4 regions of the Rhizobium sp. H4 genome follow, and region 3 is predicted to be linked to each of the others. Evidence: riboswitches for the same ligand, from Rfam matches in the RefSeq annotation. Region 3 holds a riboswitch; each other region holds the start of a gene.
The links. A riboswitch is a leader RNA that binds a small molecule or an ion and turns the genes downstream of it on or off. The one in region 3 is predicted to bind cobalamin.
Positions count from the first base shown of each region.

Region 1: linked by a shared signal. The riboswitch ahead of nrdH (glutaredoxin-like protein NrdH) and the one ahead of bluB (5,6-dimethylbenzimidazole synthase) in region 3 are both predicted to bind cobalamin.
Region 2: linked by a shared signal. The riboswitch ahead of cobU (bifunctional adenosylcobinamide kinase/adenosylcobinamide-phosphate guanylyltransferase) and the one ahead of bluB (5,6-dimethylbenzimidazole synthase) in region 3 are both predicted to bind cobalamin.
Region 4: linked by a shared signal. The riboswitch ahead of C4N04_RS10540 (CbtB-domain containing protein) and the one ahead of bluB (5,6-dimethylbenzimidazole synthase) in region 3 are both predicted to bind cobalamin.

Region 1 covers NZ_PSOW01000034.1:7,812-13,057, forward strand. Annotated here, with positions in the region: gene C4N04_RS31010 (TIGR03862 family flavoprotein) at 1-45, opposite strand, end outside; gene C4N04_RS31015 (helix-turn-helix domain-containing protein) at 113-535, opposite strand; gene C4N04_RS31020 (heavy metal translocating P-type ATPase) at 607-2,850, shown strand; cobalamin riboswitch at 3,286-3,511, shown strand; gene nrdH (glutaredoxin-like protein NrdH) at 3,776-3,997, shown strand; gene nrdI (class Ib ribonucleoside-diphosphate reductase assembly flavoprotein NrdI) at 4,011-4,415, shown strand; gene nrdE (class 1b ribonucleoside-diphosphate reductase subunit alpha) at 4,394-5,246, shown strand, end outside.
Region 2 covers NZ_PSOW01000011.1:179,242-184,487, forward strand. Annotated here, with positions in the region: gene C4N04_RS18690 (chloride channel protein) at 1-560, opposite strand, end outside; cobalamin riboswitch at 815-1,211, shown strand; gene cobU (bifunctional adenosylcobinamide kinase/adenosylcobinamide-phosphate guanylyltransferase) at 1,536-2,060, shown strand; gene cobW (cobalamin biosynthesis protein CobW) at 2,067-3,113, shown strand; gene cobN (cobaltochelatase subunit CobN) at 3,117-5,246, shown strand, end outside.
Region 3 covers NZ_PSOW01000007.1:67,059-72,304, reverse strand. Annotated here, with positions in the region: gene C4N04_RS12560 (ribonuclease H) at 8-541, opposite strand; gene C4N04_RS12555 (demethoxyubiquinone hydroxylase family protein) at 711-1,307, shown strand; gene C4N04_RS12550 (DUF2865 domain-containing protein) at 1,501-2,598, shown strand; gene bluB (5,6-dimethylbenzimidazole synthase) at 2,602-3,291, opposite strand; cobalamin riboswitch at 3,333-3,519, opposite strand; gene C4N04_RS12540 (3-deoxy-7-phosphoheptulonate synthase) at 3,891-4,958, shown strand; gene C4N04_RS12535 (TolB family protein) at 4,955-5,246, opposite strand, start outside.
Region 4 covers NZ_PSOW01000005.1:360,940-366,185, reverse strand. Annotated here, with positions in the region: gene C4N04_RS10560 (sensor histidine kinase) at 1-476, opposite strand, end outside; gene C4N04_RS10555 (sulfite oxidase-like oxidoreductase) at 588-1,250, shown strand; gene C4N04_RS10550 (hypothetical protein) at 1,235-1,861, opposite strand; gene C4N04_RS10545 (CbtA family protein) at 1,858-2,592, opposite strand; gene C4N04_RS10540 (CbtB-domain containing protein) at 2,606-2,815, opposite strand; cobalamin riboswitch at 2,842-2,992, opposite strand; gene C4N04_RS10535 (histidine phosphatase family protein) at 3,048-3,602, shown strand; gene C4N04_RS10530 (bifunctional diguanylate cyclase/phosphodiesterase) at 4,086-5,246, shown strand, end outside.

The DNA of each region.
Region 1 (5,246 bases), on a different contig from region 3:
GCCCGCCGGGCCACCGCCGATGATGGCAATTCGCTTCTGGTTCATGGATGTCTTCGCCCGATTCTTTCCGGTGCAGTTTTGGCGCGGCTGCGCCTTGCTTGCAAGGTCGGGATCAGTGATGCGAATGCGTGCACTGACCGTGATCGGCGAGAACCTCGATGACGCGGCATTGGTCGACGCGGCCATGGCCGCAACCTTCCACCATGGTTTCGAGTTCGGCCTTCAGCGCCATCAGGCTGCGGATGCGCTGCTCGACCTCGACGAGGCGGGCCTTGGCAATGGCATCGGCCGAGGCGCAGGATTGGTGCGGATCATCCTGCAGGGTAAGGAGAGTGCGGATCGCCTCGATCTCGAAGCCGAGTTCACGGGCATGGCGGATGAAGGCGAGGCGGCTGATGTCGGCGGGTTCGAAGGAGCGCTGGTTGCCTTCGCTGCGGCTCGGGGCTGCGAGCAGGCCGATGCTCTCGTAATAACGAACCGTTGGTACTTTGACTCCGCTGCGGCGAGCGGCTTCGCCGATCGTGATCTTTTTCATGATTTTCCTCTTGCACCTCTAGTCGCTAGAGGATGTAGGAGGGATGCTTCTGTTTGACAAGGAAGCGGATCATGGCTGAGACGAGCGAAACACGATACCGGGTCGGCGGCATGGATTGCGCCGCCTGTGCGAGCAAGATCGATACGGCGGTCAGGCGCGTGGCAGGGGTGGCCGATGTTTCCGTCTCGGTGATGGCGGGCACGATGATCGTCCGGCATGACGGCAGCAGCGACCTCAGGGCGATCGAGAAGAGGGTGACGGGGCTCGGTTATTCGCTCTCTCCCTTTGCCGGAAGCGTCGCGCCGGCGCAAAACCACGGATCGCACGATCATCACGGCCATGATCACGCGGGGCACGACCATGGTGATCACGACCACGAAGGTCATGATCACGATCATGGCAATGCCGATAAGGCAATCAAGGGCCTGCACGGGCACGACCATGGGCCGATGGCCGGCCCATGGTGGCAGAGCCGGAAGGGCCGGCTGACGATCCTCTCGGGTGTGGCGCTCGTCGCGGCCTATGCCGTCGGTCATCTGGTGCCTGCGATTGCATCCTATGTCTTCATCATTGCCATGCTGGTCGGGCTGGTGCCGATCGCGCGGCGCGCCGTCATGGCGGCTATGGCCGGTACGCCGTTTTCGATCGAGATGCTGATGACGATCGCCGCTGTCGGCGCCGTCATTATCAATGCGGGAGAGGAAGCGGCGACGGTCGTGTTCCTGTTCCTCGTCGGCGAGCTGCTGGAGGGCGTGGCGGCGGGCAAGGCGCGCCAAAGCATCCAATCGCTGACGGCACTGGTGCCGAAGAATGCGCTGCTCGAAGAAAATGGTGCAACGCGGGAGGTGCCGGCGGAGAGCCTTGCCGTCGGTGCGATCATCATGGTGCGACCCGGCGACCGCATCTCGGCGGATGGCGTCATCGTATCGGGCGAGAGTGCGATCGATGAGGCGCCGGTGACGGGCGAGAGCACGCCGGTGCGCAAGGGTGTCGATGCCGCGGTTTTTGCCGGAACAGTGAATGGCGATGCAGTGCTCCGGGTTCGCGTCACCGCAGCCGCGGCCGACAACACCATCGCCCGCGTCGTCAAGCTGGTGGAGGAAGCGCAGGAATCGAAGGCGCCGACGGAACGCTTCATCGACCGGTTCTCTCGTTATTACACGCCCGGCGTGGTGGTGGTTGCAGCATTGGTCGCGGTGGTTCCGCCGAGCTTCCTTTCCGGCGCGTGGGGCGAATGGGTCTACAAGGGCCTTGCCATCCTGCTGATCGGCTGCCCCTGCGCACTCGTCATCTCGACGCCGGCGGCGATCGCCGCCTCGCTTTCCGCGGGCGCACGGCGCGGGCTGTTGATGAAGGGCGGCGCGATACTGGAGAGCCTCGGCCAGGTGACCATGGTCGCCTTCGACAAAACAGGCACGTTGACGGAAGGCAAGCCGCAGGTGACCGACATCATTTCCTTCGGATTGAGCGAGGCGCAGGTCTTGTCACGCGCGGCGGTGCTGGAGCAAGGCTCCAGCCATCCCCTGGCGCTCGCCATCCTCAATCGTGCTCGGGCGGACGGTGTTCCCGTGCCGCCGGCCTTCGAGCTGGAGGCGCTGCCGGGCAAGGGCGTCACCGGAAAAGTCGGGGGCGAGACTCTGGATCTGCTGTCGCCGTCCGCCGCCCGCGAGCGCGGGGCGCTCGATGGAGATCAGGATGCGCGTATCATCGCGTTGAACGACGAAGGCAAGAGCGTGTCGGTGCTGCTCGTCAACGGCGCGGCAGCCGGCCTGATCGCCATGCGCGATGAGCCGCGCGAGGATGCCGAAGCCGGGCTTTCCGCGCTCAAATCGGCGGGCGTCAAGGCGATGATGCTGACGGGCGACAACAAGCGGACGGCGGCAGCCGTTGCCGGCATGCTCGGCATCGACTGGCGCGGCGAGATGATGCCCGAGGACAAACAGAAGGTCGTCGGCGAATTGAAACGTCAGGGTTTCATTGTCGCCAAGGTCGGCGACGGCATCAACGACGCGCCGGCGCTTGCCGCTGCCGACATCGGCATCGCCATGGGCGGCGGCACCGATGTGGCGCTGGAGACGGCGGATGCCGCCGTGCTGCATGGACGCGTCGGCGACGTGGCGCGGATGATCGAACTGTCCAAACGGACGATGCGCAATATTCTGGAGAATATCACCATCGCCCTCGGGCTGAAGGCGGTGTTTCTGGTGACGACGATCATGGGGATCACCGGCCTCTGGCCGGCGATTCTCGCCGATACCGGCGCCACCGTGCTGGTGACGATCAACGCGCTCAGGCTGCTTCGGGTAAAGGGATAATGACGATTTGGGCCTGACCGGGAATCGCAAATCGCAGGGAGCGGCTACAGGCCGACTCTCAGGCCGCTGACAAAGGACGCACAAGCAGTAAAAGATTGTCGCCTTAAGAGATCGCCGCCCGCCCCTCATCCGGCTGCCGCCACCTTCTCCCCGCAGGCGGGGCGAAGGGAGATAGTCGCGACCTCTCCGTCCCTCTCACGGCTCTCACAAGGCACGTCCCCTCTCCCCGTTTTTACGGGGGAGAGGGTTAGGGTGAGGGGCACACATCGGTCCGAATTGGACAGCACAAGGCCGAGGATGACGCAGGGAAGAGGCTCCGCCAGCCTGTTTTCTTTAAGCCTTCGTTATCCATGTCCTTCACAGGAAGGCAGCGATTTCAATCCTGCCGTAAGGCGATGTACAAACCATCCATTGACGTTATTTTGGATTCGCGTACTATATCTAGTGTTCAGAGGTTCCTTCGATTCGTCAGGATCGCGGGCTAAGACGGGAATACGGTGCGTTTCGCCATGATGGCGCGACAAATCCGGAGCTGCCCCCGCAACTGTAAGCGGCGAGCAACTGTCCGATTTCAGGTCACTGGAGCATGATGCTCCGGGAAGGCTGGGCAGGATGCTTCGACCCGCAAGCCAGGAGACCTGCCTCGAACGAAACGTCCACCGGCGGGGTGTCCGGAAGGTCGCGTTGCATGACTGCGGATTTATCCGCATCGCGTTTCGCAGGCCCGAACCTCCGCATCAGCCACTTCGGGGTGAAGTCATGTCAGTATCGCAGTTCAGGCCGCCACCCGCGCCAGGCAGAGGGCGGATCACGCCCGGCGGCTGAACGGCCGCATCGTTTCAAACCATCCGAGAATGTTTCGAGGGATTTCGAAAGATTTCCGATCGATATCGCGTGTCTCGATCGCATCGTCACGAGGAATATCATGACCATTACCGTCTATAGCAAACCTGCCTGCGTCCAATGCACCGCCACCTATCGCGCCCTCGACCGCCTGGGCGTCGATTACGATATCATCGATATCTCGCAGGATGCCGAAGCGCTCGATCGCGTCCGCAGCCTCGGCTACATGCAGGCGCCCGTCGTCATCGCCGGCGAGCGGCATTGGGCGGGTTTCCGTCCCGATATGATCAGCGCGCTCTCCTGACCGGAAAACGGCGATGGGGCTGCTCGTCTATTATTCCAGCCGATCGGAGAATACCCATCGCTTCGTCGCCAGGCTCGGACTGCGCGCGGCGCGCATTCCGGCTAGCGGCGCAGAGGCGCTCCCTATCCGCGAACCCTTCGTTCTCGTCGTGCCGACTTATAGCGGCGACGGCGGCAAGGGGGCCGTTCCCAAGCAGGTGATCCGTTTTTTGAACGATGCGGAGAACCGAGGACATATCCGCGGCGTGATTGCCGCGGGCAACAGCAATTTCGGCGAGACATACGGGCTTGCCGGCGACGTGATCTCGCGGAAGTGCCAGGTGCCCTACCTCTACAGGTTCGAGCTCATCGGCACGGAGGAGGACGTCGTCAACGTCAGATACGGATTGGAACGGTTTTGGACACGGGAACAACTCTGACGCGGGATGCGGGCGCAAAACCGCATAACACTTTTGCTCATCCCGCCGGCGAACGCCCCGTGAAAGCGGCGGAAACGCTCGACTATCACGCGCTGAACGCCATGCTGAACCTCTATGACGACGAAGGCAGGATCCAGCTCGACAAGGATCGCATGGCGGCGAAGCAGTATTTCCTGCAGCATGTGAACCAGAACACGGTGTTCTTTCACAATCTCAGGGAAAAGCTCGATTACCTCATGACCGAGGGCTATTACGAGCAGGAGGTGCTCGACCAGTACTCCTTCAATTTCGTCCGCGACCTGTTCGATCAGGCCTATGCGAGGAAATTCCGGTTCCCGACCTTTCTCGGCGCATTCAAATATTACACCAGCTATACGCTGAAGACCTTCGACGGAAAGCGCTATCTCGAGCGCTACGAGGACCGCATCTGCATGGTGGCGCTGACCCTGGCACGGGGCGACGAAGCGCTTGCCCGCGATATGGTCGACGAGATCATTTCCGGCCGGTTCCAACCGGCGACGCCGACCTTCCTCAATGCGGGCAAGAAGCAGCGCGGCGAACTGGTTTCCTGCTTCCTGCTGCGGGTCGAGGACAATATGGAATCGATCGGCCGATCGATCAATTCGGCGCTGCAATTGTCGAAGCGCGGCGGCGGCGTGGCGCTGTCGCTGACGAACATCCGTGAGGCCGGCGCGCCGATCAAGCAGATCGAGAACCAATCCTCGGGCATCATTCCGGTGATGAAGCTGCTCGAAGACTCGTTCTCTTATGCCAACCAGCTCGGTGCCCGTCAGGGAGCCGGCGCCGTTTATCTCAACGCCCATCACCCCG
Region 2 (5,246 bases), on a different contig from region 3:
GCGGCGGCGATGGCGCCGGCTGCGCCGCAGCCGACGAGAATGCGCAGATCCGAGCGGCGCAGCTGCAGCTTCAGGCCAAACTTGGAGGCAATGCCGGCGGCAAGCTGGGTATAGCCGGCCTCCAGGCCGACTGAGGCGCCGAAGCCGTTGGAGATCAGGTTCTGGACGGCGACGATGATGCTGTCGGTCAGGGAGAGACGGCCGCCATGCAGCGCATTGGCCTCGATGGGGTCGACCATCGGCTTCTTGCGCCGTTTTGCCAGCACGAAAAGAAGCAAGCCGAGCAGGACACCGCCGATCACGGGGGCAGTCAGCAGCAGCATCTTGTCGTCGATCACCGACGAACTCAATCTTTCGCTGTCGGCGATGCCGAAAACCAGCTGGTGCAGTTCGTTGGAGACGAAGCTCATGCCGGTGACGGCGAGCCCGGAGGCGATGCCGACGACGGCGCCCGCCAGCGACAGGCCGACTTCGCTGCGGCGGGTCAGCGCACGCACCCGGCCCGGATCGAAGAAAACACGCAGCGCGCGCAGGCGGCGCCGATCCAATTTCATAAGCATGGCTAGACAACTAGGCGGGGAGAGGCCCGGTCAAGGGCGGCGGTGCCGTCCGCTTGCAACGCAATTGCGGCGAAAAGCCGGCGCGCGGGATAAATTTTTATGACGTAAGTCTCTGATATAAGACGACTTTTTATCTAGGATAAGTCGTTTTTATGCGAGATCCTCCTCCGACCGGCCATCGTCGCCGTCACACCAAGGCCGTTGACTCCATCCCCTGGCTTGCCTAACCATCCCTCAACGGATGGTCGTTTTGCCATCCCGACATAACGGATGGTTCCGGATCGGCAGTTGCCTTTCCGGATGAAAAGGGAATGTGACGGGGCGGACCCAAGCCGGGCGCCTTCATCACAGCCGACCCCGCGACTGTAGAGCGGTCAGGGTCTTCCATCCGGCATCGAGCTCTTTCGGCCGGCAGCCTGCAATGGTGCAGGCGGGCGGAAGGAGCGCATGCCGGAAAAGCCACTGGAAATGCATGGTGATCAACCGGGGTCGGACGCCTCCATCTCTACGAATCGTCCACCTTTTCACCGATGCAGCCGGGAAGGCGAGGCGGATCCGCTGGCACGATCAGGGGCGACCGGTTTTCCGGTCCGCCCCGATCGCGGCCGATAACCGCGAGCCAGGAGACCTGCCTTCCGTGCCGGGCGAAAAGCCCACCCTGGGCAAGTGGCCCGCTGCCAGCACGGAGGTTGTTTTGGCTGAACGAATGAATTCGGCGCTGCCTGGTGCGGCGCGATCAACTGGTGCCGTTTCGAGGCTTGCTGACGCTAGGCTCTTGCAAGGCGCTTACCTCTCCTCCCTCATTCCTGTGCTTGTCCCAGGAATCCAGCGTGCCCAAGTCTTTGGGCACAGGAGAATTATTACGTCAAATAGAGTCATTCACGGCGCCGACGCGCCGTTGCTGGATTCCTGTGACAAGCACAGGAATGAGGGCAGAAGGTGGGATGCCGCCTCCAGCAAAGGGACCGTTTGCTCATGACGACTGCCCCATTCACCACCGTCTTCATCCTCGGCGGCGCCCGCTCAGGCAAATCGCAATTCGCCGAATCCCTCGTCGTTTCGACCGGCCTTGATCGCCACTATCTCGCGACCGGCCGGGCGTGGGACGAGGAGATGCGGGCGCGCATTGCCCACCACAAGGCCGACCGCGGCCCGTCTTGGACCACGCATGAGGAGCCGCTCGATCTTGTCGGCAAGCTCGCCGCCATCGACGGCGAGGACCGTGTGGTGCTCATCGACTGCCTAACGCTCTGGGTCACCAACCTGATGATGGAAGAGCGGGACATGGCAGCGGAGTTTGCCGCGCTTGGGGATTTCGTGGCGCGAGCAAAGGCGCGGCTGGTCTTCGTCTCCAACGAGGTCGGCCTCGGCATCGTGCCGGACAATCGCATGGCGCGGGATTTTCGCGATCATGCCGGCCGATTGCACCAGTTGATCGCGGCGAAAGCCGCCGAAGTTTATTTCATCGCGGCAGGCCTGCCGCTGAAAATGAAGGGTTGAAGTTTCATGAACCAGAAGATTCCCGCAACCGTCATCACCGGCTTTCTTGGTGCCGGCAAGACGACGATGATCCGCAACCTGCTCACCAATGCCGGCGGCAAAAAAATCGCGCTCATCATCAACGAGTTCGGCGATCTCGGCGTCGATGGCGACGTGCTGAAGGGCTGCGGGGCCGAAAACTGCAGCGAGGACGATATCATCGAGCTGACCAATGGCTGCATCTGCTGCACCGTTGCCGACGATTTCATTCCGACGATGACAAAGCTGCTCGAGCGTGAACAGCGGCCCGACCATATCGTCATCGAAACCTCGGGCCTCGCCTTGCCGCAGCCGCTGGTCGCCGCCTTCAACTGGCCTGACATCCGCACCCAGGTGACCGTCGACGGCGTCATCACGGTGGTCGACAGCGCTGCTGTTGCTGCCGGCCGTTTCGCCGACGACCACGATGCCGTCGAGGCGGCCCGCAGCGAGGACGAATCGCTCGATCACGAGAGTCCGATCGAGGAGCTGTTCGAGGATCAGCTGACCTGCGCCGATCTGATCGTGCTCAACAAGACCGACCTGATCGATGTGGCGGGCCTCGGCCGCGTGCGCGACGAGGTCGCGTCCCGCACCCAGCGCAGGCCCGTGATGATCGAGGCGAGAAACGGCGAGGTGCCGGCCGGCATCCTGCTCGGCCTCGGCATCGGCACGGAGAATGATCTGGCCAACCGCAAGTCGCACCACGAGTTGGAGCATGAGGACGGCGCGCCGCACGATCACGATGAATTCGACAGCTTCGTCGTCGAGCTTGGCCCGATCGCCGATGTTGCCGGCTTCGTTGAACAGTTGAAGGCGATCATATCAGCCCATGACGTGCTGCGCCTCAAGGGCTTTGTCGACGTTTCCGGGAAGCCGATGCGCCTGCAGCTTCAGGCGGTCGGCAGCCGCATCGATCACTATTTCGATCGTACCTGGGCAGCCGATGAAAGGCGCGCCACGCGCCTCGTCGTCATCGGCCTGCACGAGATGGATGAGGACGCCGTGAGGACGGCGATCGAGGCGCTGGCGTAATCGATGCATCTGCTTCTGGCCCAGCAGGGAACGATCAGCGACGGCGAGGAGGCGATCGACCTCGGGCAGACCCCGGGCGAGATCCTGTTCCTGTCGGCGGCCGACAGCGAGCTGGCGGCGATCGCGGCCGCCCATCGCGCCTGCGGTGGGCCGCATTCGCTGCGGCTCGCCAGCCTGATGAGCCTCAAGCATCCGATGTCGGTCGATACCTATGTCGAGCGCACGGCGCGGCACGCCAAGCTCATCATCGTGCGCGCGCTGGGCGGCGCCAGCTATTTCCACTATGCGCTGGAGGCGCTGCATGCTTGTGCGGCCCGCAGCGGCGCGCTGGTTGCAGTGCTGCCGGGTGACGCCAGGCCGGATGCGGGGCTGACTCCGTTTTCCAACATCGGGCTCGATGATCTCAATGCCCTCTGGACCTATCTGATCGAGGGCGGCGATGCCAATGCACGCGCCTTTCTCGATTATGCCGGTGCGATGCTGTCGGGCGCGCAGAAGCCGGCGCCGGCGGTGCCTTTGATGAAGGCCGGCATCTGGTGGCCGGGACGGGGGCTGATCGGGGTGGAGGAATGGCGGCGGGTTGCCGGTTCGCATGTTGCGCCACCTTCGGCCGCCGAGCGTGGGACGGAGAAGGTGGAACTCGAACCCACAACATCCCCCGTCGTCGCCATCAGCTTCTACCGCGCGCTTGTGCAGAGCGGCGAAACCAAACCAGTAGAAGCGCTGATCGAAGCCTTGCGGGCACTTGGTCTTCGGCCGCTGCCGGTATTTGCCTACAGCCTCAAGGATCCTGTCTCCACAGGCATTCTCGAAAGCGTATTTTCGGCGCTGAAACCCGAGGTCGTGATCAACACGACCGGTTTTGCGGTCTCGGCACCCGGCGCCGATCGGCAGCCGACGGTGCTGGAGGCGAATGGCGCGGTCGTGCTGCAGGCGATCCTGTCGGCCTCGTCGCGGGACGCATGGGCGGCCTCCTCGCAAGGCCTGTCTGCGCGCGATCTCGGCATGAACGTGGCGCTGCCCGAGGTCGACGGTCGGGTGCTGGCGCGGGCGGTCTCCTTCAAGACGGCGGCGCGTTACGATGCGGCGGTCGAGACCAACATCGTCGCCAGCGAACCGGACGCCGGTCGGGTGCGCTATACGGCGGAACTCGCCGCCAATTGGGCGCGGCTGCGCGCCACACCGGCGCGTGACCGGCGCATCGCCCTTGTCATGGCGAATTATCCGAATCGCGACGGCCGGCTCGGCAACGGGGTTGGTCTGGATACGCCGGCCGGCAGCATTGAGGTGCTGCGGGCGATGAAAGCAGCGGGTTATTCAGCCGCCGATATTCCGGCCGACGGCGACGCGCTGATCAGGCATCTGATGCAGGGGCCGACCAATTCAGGGCATGACGGCCGAGTGATCCGCGAGACGTTATCCCTGAGTCGTTACAACAGCTTCCTGGCGTCTCTTCCCAATCAGATTCAGGATGAGGTGAGGGCTCGCTGGGGCGATCCCGAGAAAGATCCGTATTTTCGCGAGGGCGTCTTCGCTCTGCCTTTCGCCCGCTTCGGCGGCGTCCTCGTCGGCATTCAGCCGGCGCGCGGCTATAACATCGATCCGAAGGAAAGCTACCATTCGCCGGACCTCGTGCCGCCGCACGGTTATCTTGCCTTCTACGCTTTCCTGCGCCGCGAATTTGGCGCCGACGCCGTCATCCACATGGGCAAACACGGCAATCTCGAATGGCTGCCGGGCAAGGCGCTGGCGCTGTCGGAGAACTGTTATCCCGAGGCCATCCTCGGACCGCTGCCGCATCTTTATCCCTTCATCGTCAACGATCCGGGCGAGGGCACACAGGCCAAACGGCGGGCTACCGCCGTTATCATCGATCACCTGACGCCGCCTTTGACGCGCGCCGAGAGCTATGGGCCGCTGAAAGATCTGGAAGCGCTTGTCGACGAATATTACGAGGCCTCCGGCGGCGATCCCCGCCGCATCCGCCTGCTCAGCCGGCAGATCCTCGATCTTGTCACCGATATCGGCCTCGACCGGGATGCCGGCATAATCAGCGGCGAAAACGAAGGCGAGGCGCTGAAGAAGCTCGACGCTTATCTCTGCGACCTCAAGGAAATGCAGATCCGCGACGGG
Region 3 (5,246 bases):
GGCAATATCAGGCAGCCCGGATCGACAGGCGCCCTTTATCCGCGAGCGCATCGGCGCGTTCGTTGCCGGCAATACCGGAATGGCCTTTGCACCAGGTAACGGTCACCAGGGCGTTCTGGGATAGTTGAAGATCGACTGCCTTCCACAGTTCCGCATTGTCGATCGTTCGCCTTCGAGCATTTCCATTCGGGCTGCTCTTCTTCCAGCCGTTGTTTTTCCAGATATGTCGCCGGCTGTTGCAGCCTTTGACGGCATAGACGGAATCGGACCAGATGGTCGCAGCTTCGCCGGCTGCTTCGCTATTGATCCAGATTGCGGCCTTCAGGACGGCGGTCAATTCCATCGAATTATTGGCCGACTCCTGGACGCCACCGAATCCGGAGGCGATCTCCACTGCATCGCGATAGGTGACAAATGCCCAGCCGCCGTGTTGGGAACCGGGTTCGTAACAACCGTCTACGAAGATGTGAAGGCCGTGTTGAGCTTCGCGCATCCGGCCGGTTGCTCCAGGCAAGCTAAGTTCGTTAAAGATGCCTATCATTCTCGCCTCGCTCCCGCCTTTGCTACGCTCGCCGCCCAGACCAGCGCCTATCGCGACGGTCTGCGCGCCGCTTGACGCGGAATGCACCCCGTCGATTGTGTCGACCATTGACGATAGTAGCGGCAGTGGTGCCTATTGCCGAGGGGGGAACTATGGGGCAGCGTGGATCATGGACAATCCGTTGAGCAACGCCGGTAAGCGCGATCGAACCGTAACCGTACGTCGTATTCTCAAGGTCAATCATGCTGGCGAATTCGGCGCAATACGCATTTATGGCGCACAGATCTGGATGGCCCGTAGGCTGTTTCCCGACATCGTTCCTGCACTCCGCGATATGCGAGATGACGAGATCAAGCATTGCCGCCTGTTTCGCGACGCGATGCCGTCCAGGAAGGCCAGGCCATGCCGCGTCATGGCATTCTGGAGCCTCGGCGGTTACCTGCTGGGTTTCCTGACTGCCCTCGGTGGACGTAACATGGTCTGGATCTGTACCGAGGCGGTTGAAAGCACTGTTCACCGTCACCTTGAGGATCAATTGGCCTTTCTGGCGGCCGGAGACCCCGAGCTTCATGGCCTTATTGCCTCCATTCAAGAGGATGAATTGGCTCATCTCAGGGAGGCCGAGAAAAACCAGACCGCACGCGGAATGAGCCACACACTGCTCCTGCCCGTCATCGCCGCACTCACCGATTTGATGATCTGGCTCTCGACATGGGGAGACTCAAGCTGGATGCACGCCGAAATGGCGCGCTCGAAGCAGATCTGACAGTCCGCGACCGGATCTGTCCGCGAGCGACGTCTGGCGCGACGCGTGGAATCGCCGGCCTCTGCTGGATAAGATCGCGAAAATACGCTAAGAATTTCTCTGAGCTTATTAAGAGAAACACGCTAAGAGGAAACGCGCGGCGAAGTGACGTCGCATTCGACCACCAACCGTTTGCTCATTCCGGGACGACGCCGTGAAACGCCGAAACCTGTCTTTTGTGCTTCTCGTTGCCTTCGCGACGCCCGTCGCCGCGCAGACGAGCGCCATCTGCGACGACCTGCGCGGTCGCCTCGCCGACCTGCCGCGATCGATCGGCAACGGCAATGGTCTGGAAGCGCGCCAGTTTGCTGGTGCCATCGCCGAGCAGAACCTCGAGCTGCGCAAGGTCCGCAACGACCTGCGCAGCTACGGTTGCACCTCGGGCAGCATGGTGGTGATCGGCGGCGAGAATGCCGATTATTGCGACGAGCTCTCGCAGGCCGAAGCCCGGATGATCGACAATATCCGCTATCTCCAGGATCGTCGCGCCGAACTGCGCAGTCAGGGCGGTGATGACGGCGGGCGCCGCGAACTGATGGCAGCTCTTGAGCGCAATGGCTGCAACAGCGAGAATTTCTACGCCCCGTCCGATCGCAGCGCCAACGATCCTGCCCCGAGCATCGAGGAACAGGCGATGCGCGGCGATACCTTCATTCCGCTCGGCGGCGGTGAAGAGTTCGATCCGCGTTATGACCTGCCGCGGGCCGAGATGATGTCGCCGGTCAGCACCATCTGCGTGCGCAGCTGCGACGGCGGCTTCTTCCCGATCAGCTCGAACGCCATTTCGGTCGATTTCGGCCGCGATGCTGAGACCTGCGCCAAGATGTGCCCCGGCATCGAGACCGAGCTTTTCTATCGCGACGTAAGGAGCACGGAAGCCGCGAACATGATTTCGGTGGCAACCGGCACACCCTACAGCGCTATGCAGAACGCCTTCGCCTATAAGAACCGCGCGCCCGGCGAGAAAAATGCCTGCGCCTGCAATCTCGCCGCCTATTACGAAGAGATGCGCGGCAAGCAGGCCCTGAGCGAACCGCAGCAGCAGAGCTCGATCACGACGATCCGCACCAATCCGCCGGCGAAAGATACCGCGGCTGCGCCAACGGCACCCCGGCCGTCAGTCCCGGAGCGTCCCTATGACCCTGCGCAAAACAAGGTCCGGCAGGTTGGCCCGCAATTCCTCGCAGGCGACCAGGGTTCGATCGATCTTGCCAACCCGGCAACACCTGGCCCGCAGCCGCAACAGCAGTGACCGCTACGGCTCGCTCCGTCCCCAGCCATCGTGGAAGACGAGCTCCTCGAGCGGTAGGCGCTGGCGCCAGCCTTTGACGGAAAGCTCCGGCTCGTCATACAGCCGGTCAACGAAGCCTGCGCAGAGCCAGGCGACCACCTCTATATGATCGGGTATGCCGAGAATGGTTTTCAGCTCGCCTTCGCGAAAGATGCTGACCCAGCCGATGCCGATTCCTTCGGCGCGCGCCGCAAGCCAGAGGTTCTGGATGGCGCACACCGTCGAATAGCTATCCATCCGCGGATTGTGCGTGCGGCCCAGCACGACGCTGCCGCTGCGCGTGGGATCGCAGGTAACGCATATGCCGAGCGGCGCCTCGACGATGCCTTCGAGCTTGAGAGAGCGGTACGCCTGCCGCCGCTCGCCGTCAAACATCAGTGCCGCCTCTTCGTTGGCCTGTGCAAAAGCGTCCCGGATGCGCGCCCGCACGGCTTCGCTCTTCACCAGGATGAAGTTCCACGGCTGCATGAAGCCGACGGAGGGGGCGTGATGGGCGGCCGTCAAGAGCCGCGCCACGACATCGTCCGGCAAGGGATCGGGCAGGAACTGGCTGCGCACGTCGCGTCGCGTCATGATCGCGTGATACACGGCCTCGCGTTCGGCCAGAGAAAAACCGGATGCCGCCGACATGGCATCCTCATCAAAGGGTCGCATCGTCAAATCCCCAACAACGCAACCGCCCGCCGTCCGCGCGGGTTGGGTCTATCTTGCCAGGCCGGTCTTCTGACTCGGCGTCATCCGTCTGCCGCAGCCTTCCCGGCAAAAGCCAGTGGCATGATGAAGCGGCAGGCGTCGGCCTTACAGCGTTGGGCACGTTCCGGTCTTCCACCGGATTCCCGATTCTCCCGCGCGAAAGCGGGCACCTGACGAAGCATCTATTTCAGGAAAGCACTTCGCGGGCAAGCGCCGGCAGCACAGCGATTTGCCCGCTGACGGGCCAGTGCACAGCCAGCAGCTGGTCACGACCACGCTTGCAAATGCATTGAAGAAACTTGCCGCCAGAAGACGGATTGCTGCACGCCGGAGCCCTCTTTCAGGCCGCCAGATTCTGCGTGACAACGGGAGGCCGCCACGCTAAACACGCCGCATGTCGATCACTTCCGTCTACGCCTCGCGATTTTATTGGTACCGCTGCTCCCAGCGGATGCGGGTCCATGCGTAACTGAAGTCGACGCGACGACAACCCGAACAGCCGCTAGTCTACCTGGCGGCTTTTTTGTTTCCGCACGGTATGACCAAACAGGAGCCACACCGTGTCCGATACCATCGACGATCTGCGTATCCTCGAAATCACCCCACTGACCAAACCCGCCGATATCCTCGCGGAAATTCCCCGAACCGCTGACGTCAGCGAGACGGTGACCAGTAACCGCAATGCGATCCATAAGATTCTGGAGGGAAAGGACGACCGCCTGATCGTCGTCATCGGCCCCTGCTCTATCCACGATCCTGCCGCCGCCCGCGAATATGCCGAGCGGTTGGTGCGACAGAGGCAGCGCTTCTCCGGTGATCTCGAAATCGTCATGCGCGTCTATTTCGAAAAGCCCCGCACCACGGTCGGCTGGAAGGGTCTGATGAACGACCCGCATCTCGATGGCAGCTACCGCATCGAGGAAGGGCTTCGGATTGCCCGGCGCCTGCTGCTCGACATCAATGCGATGGGCCTGCCCGCCGGTGTCGAATTCCTCGAGACGATCACGCCGCAATACATTACCGACCTCGTCAGCTGGGGGGCGATCGGCGCCCGCACGACCGAAAGCCAGATCCATCGCCAGCTCGCCTCCGGCCTCTCCTGCCCGATCGGCTTCAAGAACGGCACGGATGGCGGCGCACGCGTCGCGCTCGATGCCATCCTCGCCGCCTCGCAGCCGCATCACTTCCCCGCCGTCACCAAGGACGGGCAGGCTGCCATTGCCTCAACAAAGGGCAACGAGGACTGCCACATCATCCTGCGCGGCGGCAGGCGGCCGAACTATGAAGCGGCCGATGTTCAAGCTGTCGTCGGCGAAGCCGTCAAGCTCGGTGTTCTCCCGCGCATCCTTATCGATGCCAGCCATGCCAACAGCAACAAGGACCCGATGAACCAGCCGCATGTGGTCAAGGACGTCGCCGCACAGATCACCGCAGGCAATCGCCACATCAAAGGCATGATGATCGAGAGCAACCTCGTCGCCGGCCGCCAGGATCTCGTCCCCGGCAAGCCGCTCGTCTACGGCCAGTCCATCACCGACGGCTGCATCGATTGGGATATGTCGGTCGCCGTGCTGGAAGACCTCGCCGTTTCCGCCCGCGAACGGCGCAAGGCGGCGGCCGCAGCTTAACCGGCCGGGAAGTATCTGACATAGGCGAATTCTTCGCCGTCAGGAGACCAGCAGGGCACGTTGATCGTGCCCTGCCCGCCGAAAAGCTCGAACAGTGTCTTCAGATTGCCGCCGTCCATGTCCATCAGCCGCAGCCGCACATCGAGATCGCGCGGATGGTCGAAAACGCTGGGGTCGTAGGACAGGATCAGCACCTTGTCGTTCTTGGGCGATGGATGCGCGAACCAGTTGCCGTAATTGTCCGAGGTCACCTGTTCGAGGCCGGTGCCATCGGGATGGATGCGCCAG
Region 4 (5,246 bases), on a different contig from region 3:
GCCTGCCGCCCCTCGATCGCCTCCTGGAAATAAGGCCGGTAGTTGAAATTTTGCCCGACGAAGCTTCCCGGTCCATCATAATTACTGGCGGCGATCGTCTCCCCATCCGGCTTCACGACATAGATGTCGGACGACTTCAACAGCCCGTTGATCTCCTTGAGGTAGAGATTGGCAGTCTCGCGCAACGCCCCGTCGTCGGGGGTGCTGACCAGCTCCTTGATATCGTCGTGATCGGCAATCAGCGCCGGCAGCGCCTCGTAGCGATTGAGGTGGCCGCTGAGCGCCGAAACCGCGAGACGCAGCGTCGTTCCAGCCTGCGCCGAGGCTTCTTCCATGTAGGCGCGCGTCGCAATCGCGCTTCCATAGGTGAAGAAGGCGAAAATGATTATCGGCACTACCAAAAGCGCCGCTATCGCGCGATATCTCGAAGACAGATCCGGCTCCTCCCTTTCTGCCTCCACTCCCCAGCAAGGCACGCCCGACGGGCTCCAAGTCTAATGATACAGACGGGGATTTCCAAGGGTCTGCCGAAACTTGACACCCGGGGAGCCGAATGCCCTATTGCGGCATCCCAAGGAGACCCGCTCATGAGCGACGACCAGACGCCCTCCGACAGCAAGCTGACCAGTTCCAAACGCCGCTGGGCGGCGGAGGGAAAATTCCTGACCGGCCGCGTCAGCCGTCCTGAAGCCGAGCGCCTGCCACCCGGTCAGCACCTCGTCAAGAACTGGCCGGTGCTCGATCTCGGCCAGCAGCCGGTCATCTCCACCAACAGCTGGCGGCTCGATGTCCGCGGCCTGGTCGAAACACCGCTCACGCTCAACTGGGCGGCCTTCCAGGCGATCGAGCAGAGCACCAAGGTCAGCGATATCCACTGCGTCACCACCTGGTCGCGTTACGACAACAACTGGAAAGGCGTTTCGACGCGGGATCTGCTCGATCTCGCCATGCCGAAGCCGGAAGCGGCCTACGTCCTGCTGACGAGTTATGACGGCTACACCACCAACCTGCCGCTTGCCGATTTCGCCGCCGAGGACGCGATCCTGGCGACCTCATGGGAGGGCCTGCCGCTGACATCAGACCATGGCGGCCCGATGCGCCTGGTCGTGCCGCATCTATATTTCTGGAAAAGCGCCAAATGGCTGCGCCAGATCGAGCTGATGCCCGCCGACAAGGCCGGGTTCTGGGAAAAGAACGGTTACCACATGTATGGCGATCCGTGGCGCGAACAGCGCTATTCCGACGACTGAGCTTTCGGCCGCAAGACGCGTCTAAGCACAAGGCCGGCAAGACCGAACAGGGCAGCCAATCCTGTCAACGATGCCATGCTGGCAGGATGAAGCGGCACTTTGCTCCAATTTGGCTTGACGATGTCGGCGGTGTTGAAGGCCTCGCCGCTGAACTGGCAGGTGATGAGCGCGAGCCCGCGTCGCGCCATATCCGCGTCGATTGCCGAGATGATTTCACCCGCCGCGGCCGCCTCCCGCGGCATCTCCCGCATCGACAGCAATACAGCTTTCGTCGCCGCAAGATAGGCATGGGCGCATTCGTTGAAAGGGCTTTCCTCGTCCGTCACGCTGCCCGGCATCCGGCCCCACAGACAATAGGAATACTGGATCTCGGCGTAGTTCAGGACGCGGCGGAACGGTTCGTTGGTATCGACCGCCCGCGACGCCAGCCCGAAAATCCCGCTGCGGTAATCGGAAATGACCGCCATCTCGCCGTGGGAAATGGCGGGGATCTCGAGGCCGGCATGGCTACCGTCGGCGCTGCGCTCATGGGCAGACGTGTTTCCCGCAAGCAATGGGAACAGGCTTGCGATCAGAGCGAGAGCCGCAAGCCTGCCGATGCGCCGGATCACCGGAAGGCGGGCCGCAGCCCGCCCTTGAGGGCAAGCCGTCTTTCCGCGAGCGCTCCGAAGGCAAGGCCGAGCGTTGCCCAGAGAATCGCGTGCATGCCGAGCGAGGTCGTGCGGAACCGCCAGAGTACCATCGCCGAGAAATTCTCCGGCACTTCGTTGATCGGGGGCAGCAGATAAAGCACGACGCCGATGAAGACGAGATAGGCGAGAGCGGCGACGATCGCGCCGTTCCAAAGCCCGAAACGCTCGGAAAGGCGGCGCGACAGCGCCACGGCGGCAATCAGCGCCGCGACCGAAACGACGATCAACAGGAAGAACAGCTCCGTCCTGACGCCGATCGTGTCGGGGTTGCCGACCGCCGGCGGGTTGGCCGGATATTTGATACCGGGAACGAGCACGATCGCCACGAAGGCGGCGATGGCGATGACAGCAGAGGTGCCACGCGCCGAAAGAGCGCTGAAGCGCCCGTGCACGAAAGCAAAGGCGAGGGCAAATAGTCCGCCGACGGCAACGCTGTAAGCCATGACGCCGGTGAAGAGGCCGAGACCGGCCTGCGTGGCGCGGCTGACGACTTCAGGTTCGGCCGCTTGCCCGGCCGCCTGCGCGCTCGCCTCTTCGAAGGCGATTGCCGCATCGACCAGCGGTTCGCCGAAGATATGGGCGAAGGCGAAAACGAGAATGCCAGCAATCACGCCCGCGAACATGCCGCGAAGCAAAAGGTTTCCAACCATGTCGGGAACTCCCTCAGTGGCAGGGAAAGCCGAGAAGGTGGCGGCCGTCATGCACGAATTCATGCACATACATGCCGTTGAACAGCGCCATCGCGCCTTCCTCGGTGCCGACGAAATAGATGGCGATGAGCATCAGCAGGCCGCCGAAGATCGCCCAGGGCAGGATTTCGCCGACCGGGATCGGCGCTGGTGCCGCGACGGGCGTGAAAGTGGTGTCAGACATGTATTCCTCCGGAATGACGCGTTCAGTCGAAAGAGTGCTTGTGCGGCAGGGTCTGACTTCCAGCGCGAAGAGCTTTCGACACGCTGGTCACAGTGGCGCGACCGCGCCGGATTTCCACCGGCTTCCAAACCCGCAACAGCCCGGTTATATCTGCACGCCGAAGAGACTGTCAACGAAACTTCACGAAACGCCTAAGGGCCATCCCCACCGCTATCCGGAGATCAGCACGACCGTGAACACGCGCCTCACCTGGATCTGCCACGGCGCGACGGCGGCGAGTCGCAAGGCCCTTTTCCCGCTCGACGAACCGCTGGAAGGCAAGGCCGCTGAAGAAGCTGGCGGGATGGCCGTCCTCCCCCGTGCCGACCGTATTGTCACGAGCCCAGCCTTGCGTGCCCGCGAGACAGCCGAGGCGCTGCGGCTTCAGGCCGGGATAGAGCCGTCGCTTCGCGACTGCGACCATGGCCGCTGGGCCGGCAGGCCGATCGCGGCGATCGAGGCGGAAGAGCCGGAAAGCCTCATGGCCTGGATGACCGAGCCGGCAGCAGCACCGCACGGCGGCGAGAGCCTTGTTGATCTGCGAAAGCGCGTCGTCGGCTGGATGGACACCCAATCGGCCCTCGGCGGTCACGTCATCGCCGTCAGCCATGCGGCTGTCATCCGGGCGGCCGTCGCACATGTGCTTCAGGCGCCGCCTTCCTCCTTCTGGCTGAGCGACGTCGAGCCGCTCGCCATCCTTCGCATGACCAGCAACGGCAGCCGCTGGTCTCTGCGCTTCCAGCATTAGAGAACCCGCATTTTATCCAGCCTTACACAAGCAAATTGTGTCATCCCTGTTGAACCCGGTTGCCCGGGGACTACCTTCCTTGTCCCAAGGAGATGGAAGAATGACATATGATTGGAGTGGAGAACGGACGCGGCGCCTGCGTTTTATGCGCTTCGCCACGTTCACGGTTCTGGCCGGTCTCATCGTCAGCGTTCCGCTGCTGATCGTCACCGCCTGACGCACGAGAAAGGGCGAGCATGCGATAGCACGCTCGCCTTCGTTCTTCATCCTATCTTTGCAGTACCAATCACCTGCGGCAATTATTCTCCTTATGGTCGAGATCCGTCAAACAGCCGCCACGCAATTCCGGTTGTATCTCAATACCATCGGGGCTTCTGATGCCGCAGCGGCAAACCCACCCCTCTGAAAATTCGCCTTCTGGTTTCAACGAACATTTCAGACTTTTGTGATATCACCACGCGGGGTGGAGATGGAGAAGGCATTATGCCGGTGTTTTTCCAGAGCAGAGCCGGAAGGCAATGCATGTCGATCGTCGGTTTGGGGATAACCCTCTGGCTCCTCGGTACGCTGCTCCGGTTCGACGACAGCCTCGTTTCATTCATGACCCATTTCCGCGCCTATGGCGCCGACAAGCTCGTTCTTGGGCTCGGCATCGCTGGCGCTATGAGCTTCGTCTATTCGGTGCTGCGTATTGCCGACCTGCGCAAGGAAATGGAATTGCGCGTCGCCGCTCAGGCGAAGGCCGATTGGACGGCAACTCATGACCATCTGACCAAGCTACCGAACCGCTACGCCTTCGAGCGCAAGGCTCTCGCACGGCCTATCAAGAACGACGAGGCCGAAGTCGAGGAATGGGACGACAACGTCACCATTTTCTCTGTCGATCTCGACGGCTTCAAGAAAGTCAACGATCTCGTCGGCCACAAAGGCGGCGACGTGTTGCTCATCGAAGTCGCCAGGCGCATCTGCGCGCTCGGCAATGCAGATTGCGTCTACCGCTTTGGGGGCGACGAATTCATCATCGTCGCCTTTGCTTTGACCGCGCAACGGGAGGAGCGTTTCGCCAGGCTGCTGATCCAGGCCGTGACCCGACCGATCCATATCGATGGCTTTGCCGTCGAAGTCGGCGCCAGCGTCGGCTACGATCGCTGGGCTGAGGGAACCGAACCGCTGGAAGATGCCGCCCATCGTGCCGACCTCGCCATGTACGAGGCCAAATCACGCGGCCCCAACCATTTTCTCGCCTTCGAAACCTCAATGCAGGACAAGGTAGCCGAGCGCGCCTCCTTGGAAACCAGACTGCGCGCCGCAATCGCCAGTAAAGACATTAAGCCCTTCTATCAGCCGCTGATCGACCTGAAGACCGGCCAGCTCTGCGGTTTCGAAGCGCTCGCGCGCTGGGCGGGCGAGGATGACATCCACATTCCGCCGCCGGTCTTCATCGACATTGCCGAGGAAACCGGCATGATCACCGCCTTGTTCGAGGATCTGCTCGCCCAGGCCTGCAGCGACGCGCTCACCTGGCCGGCGCATGTCATGTTGTCCTTCAACGTCTCGCCAGTGCAGATGGAAGACAAGCTCTTGACATCCCGCATCCTCAAGGTGCTGTCGGCAACCCGGCTGCCGCCGCAACGCCTGGAAGTG